One region of the Zhihengliuella alba genome, then DNA from elsewhere that is predicted to be linked to it. Evidence: predicted binding sites of a transcription regulator. Region 1 holds the regulator's gene; the other holds the start of a gene.
The links. Region 1 encodes HspR, which represses chaperone genes until heat shock. Its sites were predicted from a motif close to AAGTTGAGTCNNNNNGACTCAACTT; they were not measured.

Region 1 (6,392 bases):
GCGATGGACGCCGGGTTCGGTGCGCCGACCCGGCGCTGCTCCAGCAGCACCTGCCCGGCCTCGCGGACCGTCCCCCACATGGCCGTGTCGGGTGTGATCCCCACACCCTGCAGGTGCCACGTGATGTGGCTCGCCGTGTCCAGGTCGCCGAGCGCGATCGCGGCCAGCGGCCGCGGTCCGGTGAGGTCCAGGTACAGGAGCCTCCGCTCCGGGATCGCGCGGTCCATGGAACCGTGCCGGAGCGCGTGCCCGACGCCCTCGACGGCGCGGCGCTGCCGGTCCGCGAGGCCGCGCCGCACGGCCCAGAGCTCGTCGAACCGGCGGCGCGCCTCGGCCGTGTACTCCGCATAGTCCCGTGCCACCACAGGGGGATCGTACGCCGTGGGGGCCACAGGGTGGCTCGCCTCCGGATGGGCACGCCCGCCGCGGCCGGCCGCGCGGAGTCTCGATGCCATACGGTTCGTCCGCCCTTCGTCGTCCGGGGTCAGTTCTCGACGTCGATCACGAGCCGCGATCCGTCCTCGAGCATCTGCACCGAGAAGGGGCGCTTCTCGTCGAGCGAGACGTAGTAGCTGGACGCGCCCTCGAAGACGCTCGTCGTGACGGTCTCCAGGAGGATGTCCGAGTCGCCTGTCCACGCCTTGTCCAGGACTGCGTGGCCGTGCTCCTCCCCCGCCATGCCCGGACGCAGACCGGTGACGTGGACGGCGAGGTAGGCGGAGCCGGCCATCTCGATGGGGTGGCCGCTGCCGGGCTCCGTGGGCTCCTCGACGTACTCGACGCGGTACCCCGGCAGCGCCCCGTCGGTGTGGTCGAAGACGATCCGGTCGAACCCGTCGTGGCCGCCGACGCGGGCGTCCTCGAGCAGCAGTTCGTCCCCCTCGGCCGGAACGTCGAGGGCCTCCGGGAAGCCCTCGCTCTCCCGCGGGTCGGTGCCGAAATCGCCGTCGGCCGGCGTCGGGGCGTCGCCGCTCGCGGACGGGTCCGCGTCCGTTCCGCGGCTCTCCGGTGCGGTGGCGTCCGGCTCGGCCGTTCCTGTCCCCGACGCCGCGGGGGACGAGGCGTCCGGCGTGGCCGGGGTGCTCCCCTCGGTCGGCTCGGGCTCGGTGCCGCCGGGACTGCACGCGGCCACGGCCAGGGCCAGTGCGACGCCGAGGCCCACCGCCGGCAGCACGCGTCGCCGTCGTGCGTGGGACGGGGACGCAGGCCGGGACAGCCTCGAGGGAAGGGGCCCGCTCCGGGCCGCCTCGCGGCCTGCCGTCGGCTCCCCTGCGCGCGGTTCCGTGACTGGTGCTGCCATGACCGTTCATCCTCCCGGGTCCGGCGCCGCCGGAACGGGGCGCCTGTCCTCCCAGCCTAGCGCCGCGCCGGGCCCTGGCGCGTGCGGTGCGGAGCCGCCCGCGACCGGCTGATCCACAGCTGACCAGCGACGCCTGACTCGCGGTGCCTGACCAGCACGGCCCGACCAGAACGGCCCGACCAGAACTGCCTGGCCGGCGCTGCCCCGACTAGCGACCCAGTTGGCGGCCGGACTGGCGGCGGGGCTCCCAGACCACGAGCGCCTGACTGCGCGGACGGGGACGCTCGCCGCGGGCCAGCGTCACCACGTCGCCCGCCGAGCCGGCGGCGAAGACCCGCGAGAGGTCGGACTGCAGGCGCCGCGTGGAGCGCTCGGCCTCCAGCTCCTCGGTCAGTTCGCTCACGCGCGACTGCAGCGCCTGCACCTGGTGCTCCAGCTCCATGATCCGCTTGATCCCCTCGAGCGAGACCCCGTCCTTGGAGAGGCGCTGCACCTCGCGCAGCAGCTCGACGTCGCGCGCACTGTACCGACGCTGCTTGCCACGCTGGCGCTGCGGCCTCACGATGCCCAGCCGGTCGTACTGCCGCAGCGTCTGCGGATGCATGTCGGCGAGCTGGGCCGCCACGGAGATCACGAACACCGGCGTCACATCGTCAGTCATGGCGGTCCCCTAGAGCGCGGCCTTCTCGGCCAGCCCCGCGCGGGGATCGGCGTCGGCCGTCGCCGCGGCGAACGCCTCGACGGCCTCCCGGGCCTCGCCGGACAGGTTCTGGGGCACCACGACGTCGATCGTGACCAGCAGGTCCCCGGTCGCCTTCGCCGTCTTGACGCCGCGGCCCTTCACGCGCAGGGTCCGCCCGGAGCTCGACCCGGCCGGGACCTTGAGCCGGACGGTGTCGCCGGCGAGGGTGGGGACCTCGATCTCGCCGCCGAGGGCCGCCTCCGCGAAGGAGACGGGCACATGGACCCGGATGTCGTTGCCGTCGCGGGCGAAGAACCGGTGCGGCTTCACGTGGACCTTGACCATCAGGTCGCCGGGGCCGGCCTGCCCCGGCTGGCCCTTGCCGCGCACGCGGACGGTCTGGCCGTCCTTGATGCCGGCCGGGACGCGGACCTCGACGATCTCGCCCGACGGATCGCGCAGGCTGACCTTGGTGCCCTGGATGGAGGACCCGAACGAGATGTTCGCGGTGGCCGTCCGGTCGGCGCCCTTGCGCGGCGGCTCCTGGAAGCCGCCGCCGAAGCCCCCGCCGCCGAACAGGTCGGCGAACTCGGGCGGGACCTGCCCGCCGGCGGGCCCGTAGGACCGGCGACCACCGAAGCCGCCGGCCTGCGCGCCGCCGCCGAAGAGGTTGCTGAACACGTCGTCGAATCCCGGGCCGGCGCCGGGCCCTCCCGCGCCGCCGGCGCTGAAGCGCGCCCCGGAGCCCATGGCCCGGATCGCGTCGTACTGCTGGCGCTGCTCGGGATCGGAGAGGACCGTGTTGGCCTCGGTGACGTCCTTGAAGCGCTTCTCGGCGTCCGCGTCGCCCGGGTTCGTGTCCGGGTGGTACTTGCGGGCGAGCTTGCGGTACGCCTTCTTGATGTCCGCGTCCGACGCATCCTTGGAGACACCGAGGATCGCGTAGAAGTCCTTGTCGACCCAGTCCTGGCTTGCCATCCGGCGTCTCCTCCTCGTGTGTCGGTGAATGTTAGTGCGCCGCGTCGGCGGCGGGTCGGGCCCGCCCTGGCGAGCACCGCCGTCGTACCGGAGACCCCGGCCGCCTCGGGGAGGCGACGGGACGATCCGGGACGACGGCGATGCACGCCCCCGGGCCCGCGGGGCCCGGGAGGTGTTCCGGCTACTCGCCGGTCGAGACGATCACGCCTGCGGCGCGCAGGACGCGCTCGCCCTTGCGGTAGCCGGTGCGGAGGACCTGGGCGACGTGGTCGGCCGGGACCTCCGGGTTCGGCTGCTGCATCAGCGCCTCGTGGACGTTCGGGTCGAACGCGACGCCGGCGTCGGCGATCGCCTCCAGCCCGTGGCCCTCGAGGATCGTGTTGAGCTTGCGGGCGACGGCCGCGAACGGCCCGTCCTCGAGGTCGCCGTGCTGGCGCGCGGCGTCCAGATCGTCGAGGACCGGCAGCAGGCTGGTGAGGACCGACTGCACGGCCAGCTCCCGGACCTGCTCGCGGTCGCGCTCGACCCGCTTGCGGTAGTTCACGTACTCCGCCTGCAGGCGGAGCAGATCGTTGCGCAGCTCGGCTTCGACGTCCGTCGCCGCCTCCGGCGCAGCGTCCTCGCCGGAGGCACCGTTGATGATGCGCTCCGCCTCGGCGAGGGCGTCGGCGGCATCAGCCTCCGCGCTGCCCGCTTCGGCGTCGGAGCCGCCCTCGGGGGCGCGGCCGTCCGGAGCCTGGCCCTCGGTGGAGCCGGCCTCCGCGGATCCGGCGTCCGCCGGGGCGGGGTCGGCCGACCCCTCCCCGGCAGCTTCCGTGCCGCGTGGCTGACCCGACTCCGGATCGATCTTCCGTTTGTCGTTGAAGCGCACCGGCTCCTCGCCGTGCTCTTCCTCGTGACCGTGATGCGGCATGGAAGGAACCGTCCTTACTTCTTCTCGTCCTCGTCGACGACCTCGGCGTCGACGATGTCCTCGTCGTCCTTGGCCCCGTCGGCGTCGGCGTCGGCCGCGGCGTCGCCCGCCGCGCCCTCGGACTGCGCCTGCGAGTAGAGGGCCTCGCCGAGCTTCGTCTGGGAGCTCTGGAGCTTCTCGAACGCGGTCTTCACCTCGTCGTCGTTGTCCTGCTTCTCCAGCGCGGCCTTGAGCGCGTCGACGTCGGCCTGGACCTCGGTCTTGACGTCCTCGGGGAGCTTGTCCTCGTTGTCCTTGATGAGCTTCTCCACCGAGTACGCCGACTGCTCTGCGGCGTTGCGGGTCTCGGCCGCCTCACGGCGTGCCTTGTCCTCGGCCGCGTGCTCCTCCGCCTCCTTGACCATGCGCTCGATGTCCTCCTCGGACAGCGAGGAGCCGCCCGTGATGGTCATCGACTGCTCGGTGCCGGTGCCCTTGTCCTTGGCGGACACGTGGACGATGCCGTTGGCGTCGATGTCGAAGGTGACCTCGATCTGCGGCACGCCGCGCGGAGCCGGCGCGATGCCGGTCAGCTCGAAGGTGCCCAGCGGCTTGTTGTCGCGGGTGAACTCGCGCTCGCCCTGGAAGACCTGGATGGACACGGACGGCTGGTTGTCGTCCGCCGTCGTGAAGGTCTCCGAGCGCTTGGTCGGGATGGCCGTGTTGCGCTCGATGAGCTTGGTCATCACGCCGCCCTTGGTCTCGATGCCGAGGGAGAGCGGGGTGACGTCGATGAGCAGGACGTCCTTGCGCTCGCCCTTCAGCACGCCGGCCTGGAGCGCGGCGCCGACGGCGACGACCTCGTCCGGGTTGACGCCCTTGTTGGCCTCCTTGCCGGCCAGGTCCTTGACCAGCTCGGCGACGGCCGGCATGCGGGTGGAGCCGCCGACCAGGATGACGTGTGCGATGTCGGAGACCTTGATGCCGGCCTCCTGGATGACGTCCTGGAACGGCTTCTTGGTCCGCTCCAGCAGGTCCTTGGTCAGGTCCTGGAACTTGGCGCGGGACAGGTGCTCGTCCAGGTGCACCGGGCCCTCGGGAGTCACCGAGAGGTACTGCAGCGAGATGTTGGTGCTGGTGGCCGAGGAGAGCTCCTTCTTGGCCTGCTCCGCGGCCTCCTTCAGGCGCTGGAGGGCGATCTTGTCGTTGGACAGGTCGGCGCCCTTGGACTTGGCCTGGGCCAGCAGCCAGTCGACGATCCGCTGGTCCCAGTCGTCGCCGCCGAGACGGTTGTCGCCCGCGGTGGAGCGGACCTGGATGGTCGAGAAGCCGTCCTCGTCCTTGCCCACCTCGAGGAGGGAGACGTCGAACGTGCCGCCGCCGAGGTCGAAGACGAGGATGAGCTCGTCCTCCTTGCCCTTGTCGAGGCCGTAGGCCAGGGCGGCCGCGGTCGGCTCGTTGACGATGCGCAGGACGTTCAGGCCCGCGATCTCGCCGGCCTCCTTGGTGGCCTGGCGCTCGGCGTCGTTGAAGTAGGCGGGGACGGTCACGACGGCGTCGGTGACCTTCTCGCCCAGGTACGACTCGGCGTCGTGCTTCAGCTTCATCAGCGTGCGCGCGGAGATCTCCTGCGCGGTGTACTTCTTGTCGTCGACCTCGACGCTCCAGTCGGTGCCCATGTGGCGCTTGACGGAGGCGATGGTGCGATCGATGTTGTTGACGGCCTGGCGCTTGGCGATCTCGCCGACGAGGACCTCGCCGGACTTCGAGAAGGCCACGACCGACGGGGTGGTGCGCGCGCCCTCGGCGTTCGCGATGACGGTCGGCTCACCGCCCTCGAGGACGGACACGACGGAGTTCGTGGTTCCGAGGTCGATTCCTACTGCACGTGACATGGTGCTCCTTCTTTCTGACGATGGGTCCGCTCGGTCCGGCCGCCGGTGTCCGGCACGCTGGCTTGAGCGTTCTGGACTCAACTTTACTCACGCCGGGTCCGCTGTCAATCCAGAGTTGAGCGGAGTTGACTCAACTTTGGCGGGAACCATCGGCGGGGACGATGCGACGAGCTCATCCCAAGGCCCTGACTAGGCACTTTGTGGCGTGTGACGAGGGCCGCGCCGCCCTGTTCGCCGTCAGCGATGCCGCCCGGGGCCCCTCCGCCACTCGGACCGGTGGTCCGGCGGAGGGTCTCAGCGCCCCTCGGAGCGCCGGAAGAGGACCGAGGGCCACCAGAGCCAACGGCCCAGATCGTGCGCCAGCGCCGGCACCAGGAGGGTCCGGACCACCAGCGTGTCCAGCAGGACGCCGAACGCGACGATGAAGCCGAGCTGGACCATGAACATGATGGGGACCACGGTCAACGCGGCGAAGGTGGCCGCGAGGACCACGCCGGCCGAGGTGATCACCCCGCCGGTCACCGTGAGGGCGCGGGTCATGCCGTCCTGGACGCCGAGCCGGGCCACCTCCTCGCGGGCCCGGCTCATGAGGAAGATGTTGTAGTCCACGCCCAGGGCCACGAGGAACGTGAAGCCGAAGAGCGG
Region 2 (6,392 bases), on a different contig from region 1:
GCACTGACGGCGGCGGCTCGCCTGAGCGAGGAGTTCGGCGGACGATCGACGAGTTTCCTGCGAGTCAGGGAGTTCGACCCTGGATTGCGTCACCGACTCCTGCGCCGATGGAGGGGTGAGCTAGCTGACCGCCTCAAGCACTTCGACATTCACGTGGTCGAACTTGCGGACGGACCGTGGAAAGACGAAGTCGATCGGCTTGTTGACTCCTCAATGAACCTGGTCGGGCTGATTCCACGCGATCATCGTGGCGAGCCTCATCTCCCCGCAGGCAGCGCAGCAGGTGAGATTATTCGCCACGCGATGATCCTTCTTGAATCGACCGAGTCATTCCGGCTGCCATGGCCGACTCTGGAGTCAGCTCAATGGCTACTGAAACAGCTGCGGCCGCCATCAGGTCGGGCCTAGGCGGGTTCCGAGCGCGAGGCCGCCCGTCCGGCGTCACACGACAGCACGGGAGGCCTCGGCCCGCGGAATCGCGAGCCGGGGCCTCCAGGGAAATTGCCCTATCCCTCCGTGATCGCGATGCGGCGCGGCTTGACCGCCTCGCTCTTCGGCACGCGGATCCGCAGCACGCCGTCGTTCAGCGTGGCGCTCACTGCGTCGGCGTCGACGGCCTCGGCCAGACGGACCCGGTAGCTGAAGCGGCCGGTGCGGCGCGTGCGGTGCCGGAGCGTCCCCTCACGCTCCTGCTCCTTCAACTCCCCGGCGACCACCAGATCCTGGCCGGACAGCTCGATCGAGACGTCCTCGCGCTTCACTCCGGGGAGCTCGACCTCGACCAGGTAGGCGTCGTCGGTCTCGCTGACGTCCGCCAGCGGGGCCCAGCCGGCCGTCGACTGGTCCGAACGGCCGAAGGTCGAGTCCATCCAGTGACCCATCTGGGTGTAGAGGTCCTCGATCTCACGGAACGGATCCCAGCGCTCCGGCGTGCTGTTGGATCGCAGTACGGGCAGTGCCATGATTTCCACCTCCGTCATCTTCGACGATTCTCGTTTCGGGCGACCTGCGCGGTGCATGCGCAGTCGATTATTCGAACGGCTCCTGCGCGGTTCCTATTCCCGGACTTGAGTACCTTCCGCCCAAGTTTTCATTCGGGGGCGACCGCCTGTGCATACAGGTTCTGAACTGCTGACAGCCAAGTCCTGCAAGCACTCTTTTGGACGCTCGCACGGCACTGCTAGTCGCCCGGGCGTCAAGGGCGTAGCCTCCAAAGCAAGCGAGGGGCCTCAGGGCCACTACCGGCCTACGTCGAAGAGCAGGGAGTCGTGGTGAGTTCAATGACAGCGAACGGCGTGAGCTCTTCCCCGAAGTCGATCACAGCGATTCCCGTGGGCCTAGTCTCGGGAGTCATCGCTTTCTGGCTGGGGAACCAGATGTTCCTCTGGATCTCCGACTCCCCTCTGATCTGGATGCGGGTCGCGGCGTCGATGTTGCTATTGGGTCTGGTCGCAGCGCTCGTCTACCTGGCCGGACATGCCATCTCCGCAGCGGCTGCCTGCGCAGCGGCCTTGCTCCTCCTCATGACTGTCGGCCTCTCGACCGAAGTTTCGCCGGTCGCCGGCAATGTTCTCCTCGACACGGGCAATCTGCTCGGATACGGGGCTCGGACCCCTCTCCCGACAGTCCTCCTCGGGGCTCTCCTGGGAGGGGTACTCCTCCGGCGCCGGAGCTCAAACGCAACCGCTAGTCGTATCCACAATTCATGACCCGTGTGGGGTAGCGATCTAAACCACATAAGCTAGGGTGTCATTATGGGAGCGACAGTCCTCTCGGGGTCAGCCATGAGCCAACAGAACACAATTTCGCGTGTAGGCTTCATTCACGCGATCGGTGCTCTACTCGCCTACGCAATCTGGCTGATCGAGTTTCAATCGATACGCCCGACCGTCTTCTCACTTACCGGCTGGTGGCCCCTACTCATGGGCGTTTCCGTGGCCGTCTCCGCACTGCTGCTTCTCTACATCAACGGCTCTAAAAAGGCTCGAATCGGCGCCTTCGGGAGCCTGCTGATCGCCGCACTGTGTGGAGTCTTCGAGGCGGGCGGCTTCGTTGTCTACAGCGCGTTCTTCGGGCTATCTCTGCTCCTGTGGGCGATCCTATTCAGATCAGCGCTTCTCGCGATTGCCGCCGTCCTCAATGTCGGTGCCCCCTCGGCGGCATTCTGGTTATCCAACGAGCCTGTGCTGGCGCTTCAGCTGGGAATACTCGCACCCCTATCGCTGATCCTCGCGGCGTTTCTCTCCAGATATTTCCGGGCGGGCACAAGGACAGGAGACTCCCTGGGCATGTCGTCCTTTCCCGACGGCACCAAGGCGGGCTCCGACCAGCGCGTGAGAACTGGCCATTAATGGCAGATGCAAACCGATGCGCAGTGATCGCTACTCGCTCGACTCTCCTTGCGCTCATGGCTTGCACTCCGGTCCTCGTCGGGTGCACGCCCCCCGCTGCTTCGGAATTGGAGGGCCCTTGGGCTCAGGAGTTCGAGCAGGCACTGGACTCCGTCTCCTCTGATTTTCAGCGCGAAGTCCTGTCTGACGGGGAGGTCACTCCCGCCGAGTACGCCGAGGCGCAGCAGCGCTTCAGGGAGTGCGCCGCCGCGTCGGGCCTCGACGTGAAAACTCACCAGGAAGGTGGGTTCTCCTTCAGCCACCCGAACCAGCAGGAGGGCGAGTCCATTGCGGAGTCGTGCAGTTTGAAGACTCTGAACTATGTCGAGGCCCTCTACCTTGATCCACTCGCCAACCCGGAGAACGTTCCCTGGGATGAGGCATATCTGAGGTGTCTGCAAGCGAGCGGGGTCGTGGAGGAATCCATGACTGCAGAGGACATGGCCAATTGGGAGTGGGACTACGACGATCCCGCCCAGCGCGCCTGTAGCGAGGACCCCCTGGGGTCCGACAGCGCGGCCACGGGCTGATGACGGACCCGCAGCGCTCACATCGATTCCGCGAGGTACTGCCCTCGTCGGCATCCCGACCGACCTGGGCCCTCGGCATCGTTGTGTCCCTGGTGCTCGGCGCCCTTCTGGGGTTCGCCTTCGCCCCGGCGCCCCTGCCGGACGAGTTCAAGCAGAGCATCGATCCCACCATCGACGTCGTGGCAGAGCCATTCGACGACGCACGCGAGCTACCCGTGGAGATCACCACGAGGCCGGGCCAGACTCTTCGTTCGCCGATCGACGGAACGATCACACGGATCGACTGTGCTCCCGGTGGGACGTGGTCCTCCGGGAGCGCGCCAGTGGCTATCGATGGATCTCCATTGCTCGCCCTAGCCACAAGCATTCCGCCCTACCGCAGCATCTCACCCGGGACAACGGGCGCAGACGTCGAGGCACTGCACGCAGAACTGCGCCGGCTGGGCACCGAACCACCGGAGGGATCCCTCTTCACCGCGGAATCTGCGGGCGCGCTCTCCCAGGTGCAGGGCAAGGCAAACGCGCCAACCACCGGAACACTCGACCCGGGGGCCGCCATCTGGATCCCCGCGCCGGACACGCCCGTAACGGAGTGCCCAGCCCAGACAGGGCAGCGCGTCACGGCCGGCGAACCACTCGCCGCATCACCCGATACGCTCGAGAATCTGAACCTCGCCTCGGTCCCCGAGGACGGCGTCCCCGGTGAACGCGTCGCCGTCCTGGGGGACCTCCGGCTCCCCGCACGTTCGGACGGAACCTTGGAACTGAACGCCGAGCAGATCGCTGAGCTGCGCGACATTCCCGTCGTCGAGGCGGCACTGGATCCGGAAGCCGGCGTTCCCCTGACCGTGACCTGGCGGTTGTCGGAACCTGTTCAGGCCGCGCCGCTCCCGCCCTCGTCCCTTCTCGGCCACGGCGAGTCCGCCTGTGTGGTCGATCTCGACGGGGGTGTACACGCCGTCGATGTCCTCAGCTCCGAGCTCGGCCGCACCTACGTGTCCTTCCCCGAGCGAGCCCCTGAAGCTGTGCGGACCGATCCGGACCCAGGGACACCATGCCGGGGCTGATCATGGACAATCGACCGGCGGCCCACGTCTCGCTCCGGGCTGTCGGACATCGCTTCGGAGAAGGCACCTGGCTGTTCCGTGGCATCGAAAGCACGTTCGGTGCCGGCGATCTGGTCGCGGTCACCGGCCCTTCCGGTAGCGGAAAGAGCACCCTCCTCTCCCTCGTCGCCGGGGGAACCCCCACCGAGGGGACCATCGAGCGAGGAGAGGGCCGTACCCAGTGGGTCTTCCAGAACCCCTACGGGAGCGCACATCGAAGCACTGCCGACCACGTCGCCCTGCCATTCCTGGCACGGGGCATGAGCCGTACCGAGGCAGAACCGCAGGTGCAAGGGCTGCTCGAGAGGTTCAACCTCTCGGAGTCTTCGGCGGCTCCGTTCCGCACGCTCTCTGGCGGGCAGGCGCAACGCCTCATGCTCGCCCGCGCCCTGGCGGCTGAGCCCGCGTTGATCCTCGTCGACGAACCCACCTCGCAACTCGATCCGGTCAATGCCGGTATGGTCATCGATGTCCTGCAGGAACTCGCGGGCGAGGACCGCACGGTCCTCATCGCGACCCATGATCCACGAGTCGCCGACCGGGCCACACGGCGTCTCGTCCTCGGGGACCCCGATGGCGCCTCGTGAGCAGACGGGCCCACAGCGGTCGGGAATGAGATTCAGCTCGATCCTTGGCGAAGCGACCCGCAACCTGGCCGGCGGCACAAGCCGGCTCGCTGCATGGTCCCTCCTCGCCGCGGCCCTCATCGCAGTCCTGGCAGGCTATGCCGCCCACCAGTCGGCAGCGCAACTCAGGGCTGCCGACGAGTTCGTCCACGACGGTGGGTCCACCTACGTCCTTGAAGCCGAGGGATCGGTCAGCGGAACGGCATGCCGGGCACTGGCGACCCACCCCGACGTCGTCGCTTCGGGAGCTCTTCGCGACCGACCCGACGGGCTCCGTGCGCGATTTCTGCCCTCGACCCCGCTTCCAGCATTCGAAGCCGGGCCCGGCTTCATCGACATATTCGGCTCCCCGGACACACCAGACACTGAAGCGGCACGTCGGCCGAGCGGGCTCGCCCTCTCTGCCGACGCGGCCCTGACGCTCGGGCTCCACCGTGGGGACCACCTCGACGTGGTCAACTCGGACGGCACCATCCAGACGACCTCCGTCGACCAGGTCTACGACTTCCCAGACGGCTCCTCACTACCCGCCCTCGGCTATGCAGCCATCAGCACCGTTCCGTCCAGCGGAACGTTCGACGCCTGCTGGCTGCGCGCAACGACCGCTGCGGCACGCCCCGACTCCCCCGTGCTGGCCCTGGCCCGGACTGCGCTCCTCGGACCCGACGCAGGACAGAGCCAGATCAGCCAGCTGAACGGCCGACTCGGAGACACCGCGCCCGGACCCCAGACGACCAGCTACGCAGCCGGTGCCGGGCCGTCGCTTCTCGCTCTCGTCGTCGGGGCCCTCCTGGGCACGGGCATGATCCAGACGCGGCGGTTGGAGCTCGCCTCCGCCCTGCACTTGGGTGCCCGCCGCGCGGATCTAATCCAGCAGCACCTGATCGAAGCGGCCACCAAGGTGGTCACCGGAGCGATCATCGCTGCCCCCATCGTCATCTATCTTGCAGTCGACGGAGTGCCCGGCCCCTCGACGGCGCTGCCTCTCCTCGCAGGGACCAAGACGGTCACTGCCTTGGTCGCCGGTGTTCTCCTCGGCACCGGTACCCGGGCCGCCACCGTCCGCGAAAGCGACCTCTACGCATACTTCAGGGAGCGATAGCTTCCTAACCGGTCAGCAGATAGCCCGGCACGATCAATGTGGCCGCGATGCGAAAGGCGTCGCGGGCGATCTTTTGCTCCGCACCATTGGCCAACGCGGCGCGATCCGTGGCTCTAAACGCCATTTACCGCCGGCCCCTCGAGCGGTAGATTCCGCCGTACCGACTCGGATGGGAAGGACCGGCGATGCCTCAACTGGTGCGCGTCCAGAACTTCATGCTCTCCCGCGACGGCTTCGGCTCCGGCGAGGGTCAGAGCCTCGAGCGCCCCTTCGGCCACGCGGACCCGGCGCAGCTCGCTTCCTGGGCCGGCGCCACCGCGCACTGGCCGAACCGGACCGACCCCGGCGGGACCTGCGGCCTTGACGACTACTTCACCCGCGACTTCCACAACAACATCGGCGCCGAGATCATGGGCCGCAACAAGTTCGGCCCGCAGCGCGGCCCGTGGGAGAACGAGGACTGGCAGGGCTGGTGGGGCGACGATCCACCGTTCCGCACACCGGTCTTCGTCCTGACGCACTACCCGCGGCCGTCCTTCTCCCTCTCCGACACCACCTTCCACTTCCGGGAAGGCTCGCCGCAGGAAGTGCTGGAGGAGGCGTTCCAGGCGGCGGACGGGAGGGACGTGCGCATCGGC

Region 2: ABD784_RS10830 (Hsp20/alpha crystallin family protein) is a predicted target of HspR. The motif match lies at 1,065-1,089, and genes of this name have one in related genera.

What each region holds. Positions count from the first base shown of each region.
Region 1 is NZ_BAABCJ010000002.1:590,119-596,510, forward strand. It holds gene ABD784_RS08415 (alpha/beta hydrolase) at 1-362, opposite strand, end outside; gene ABD784_RS08420 (AMIN-like domain-containing (lipo)protein) at 485-1,300, opposite strand; gene ABD784_RS08425 (heat shock protein transcriptional repressor HspR) at 1,509-1,961, opposite strand; gene ABD784_RS08430 (J domain-containing protein) at 1,971-2,960, opposite strand; gene ABD784_RS08435 (nucleotide exchange factor GrpE) at 3,142-3,873, opposite strand; gene dnaK (molecular chaperone DnaK) at 3,888-5,747, opposite strand; gene ABD784_RS08445 (MMPL family transporter) at 6,042-6,392, opposite strand, start outside.
Region 2 is NZ_BAABCJ010000005.1:269,470-275,861, reverse strand. It holds gene ABD784_RS10835 (hypothetical protein) at 1-408, shown strand, start outside; gene ABD784_RS10830 (Hsp20/alpha crystallin family protein) at 507-962, opposite strand; gene ABD784_RS10825 (hypothetical protein) at 1,785-2,351, shown strand; gene ABD784_RS10820 (hypothetical protein) at 2,459-2,920, shown strand; gene ABD784_RS10815 (hypothetical protein) at 3,004-3,987, shown strand; gene ABD784_RS10810 (ABC transporter ATP-binding protein) at 3,975-4,613, shown strand; gene ABD784_RS10805 (hypothetical protein) at 4,639-5,754, shown strand; gene ABD784_RS10800 (dihydrofolate reductase family protein) at 5,940-6,392, shown strand, end outside.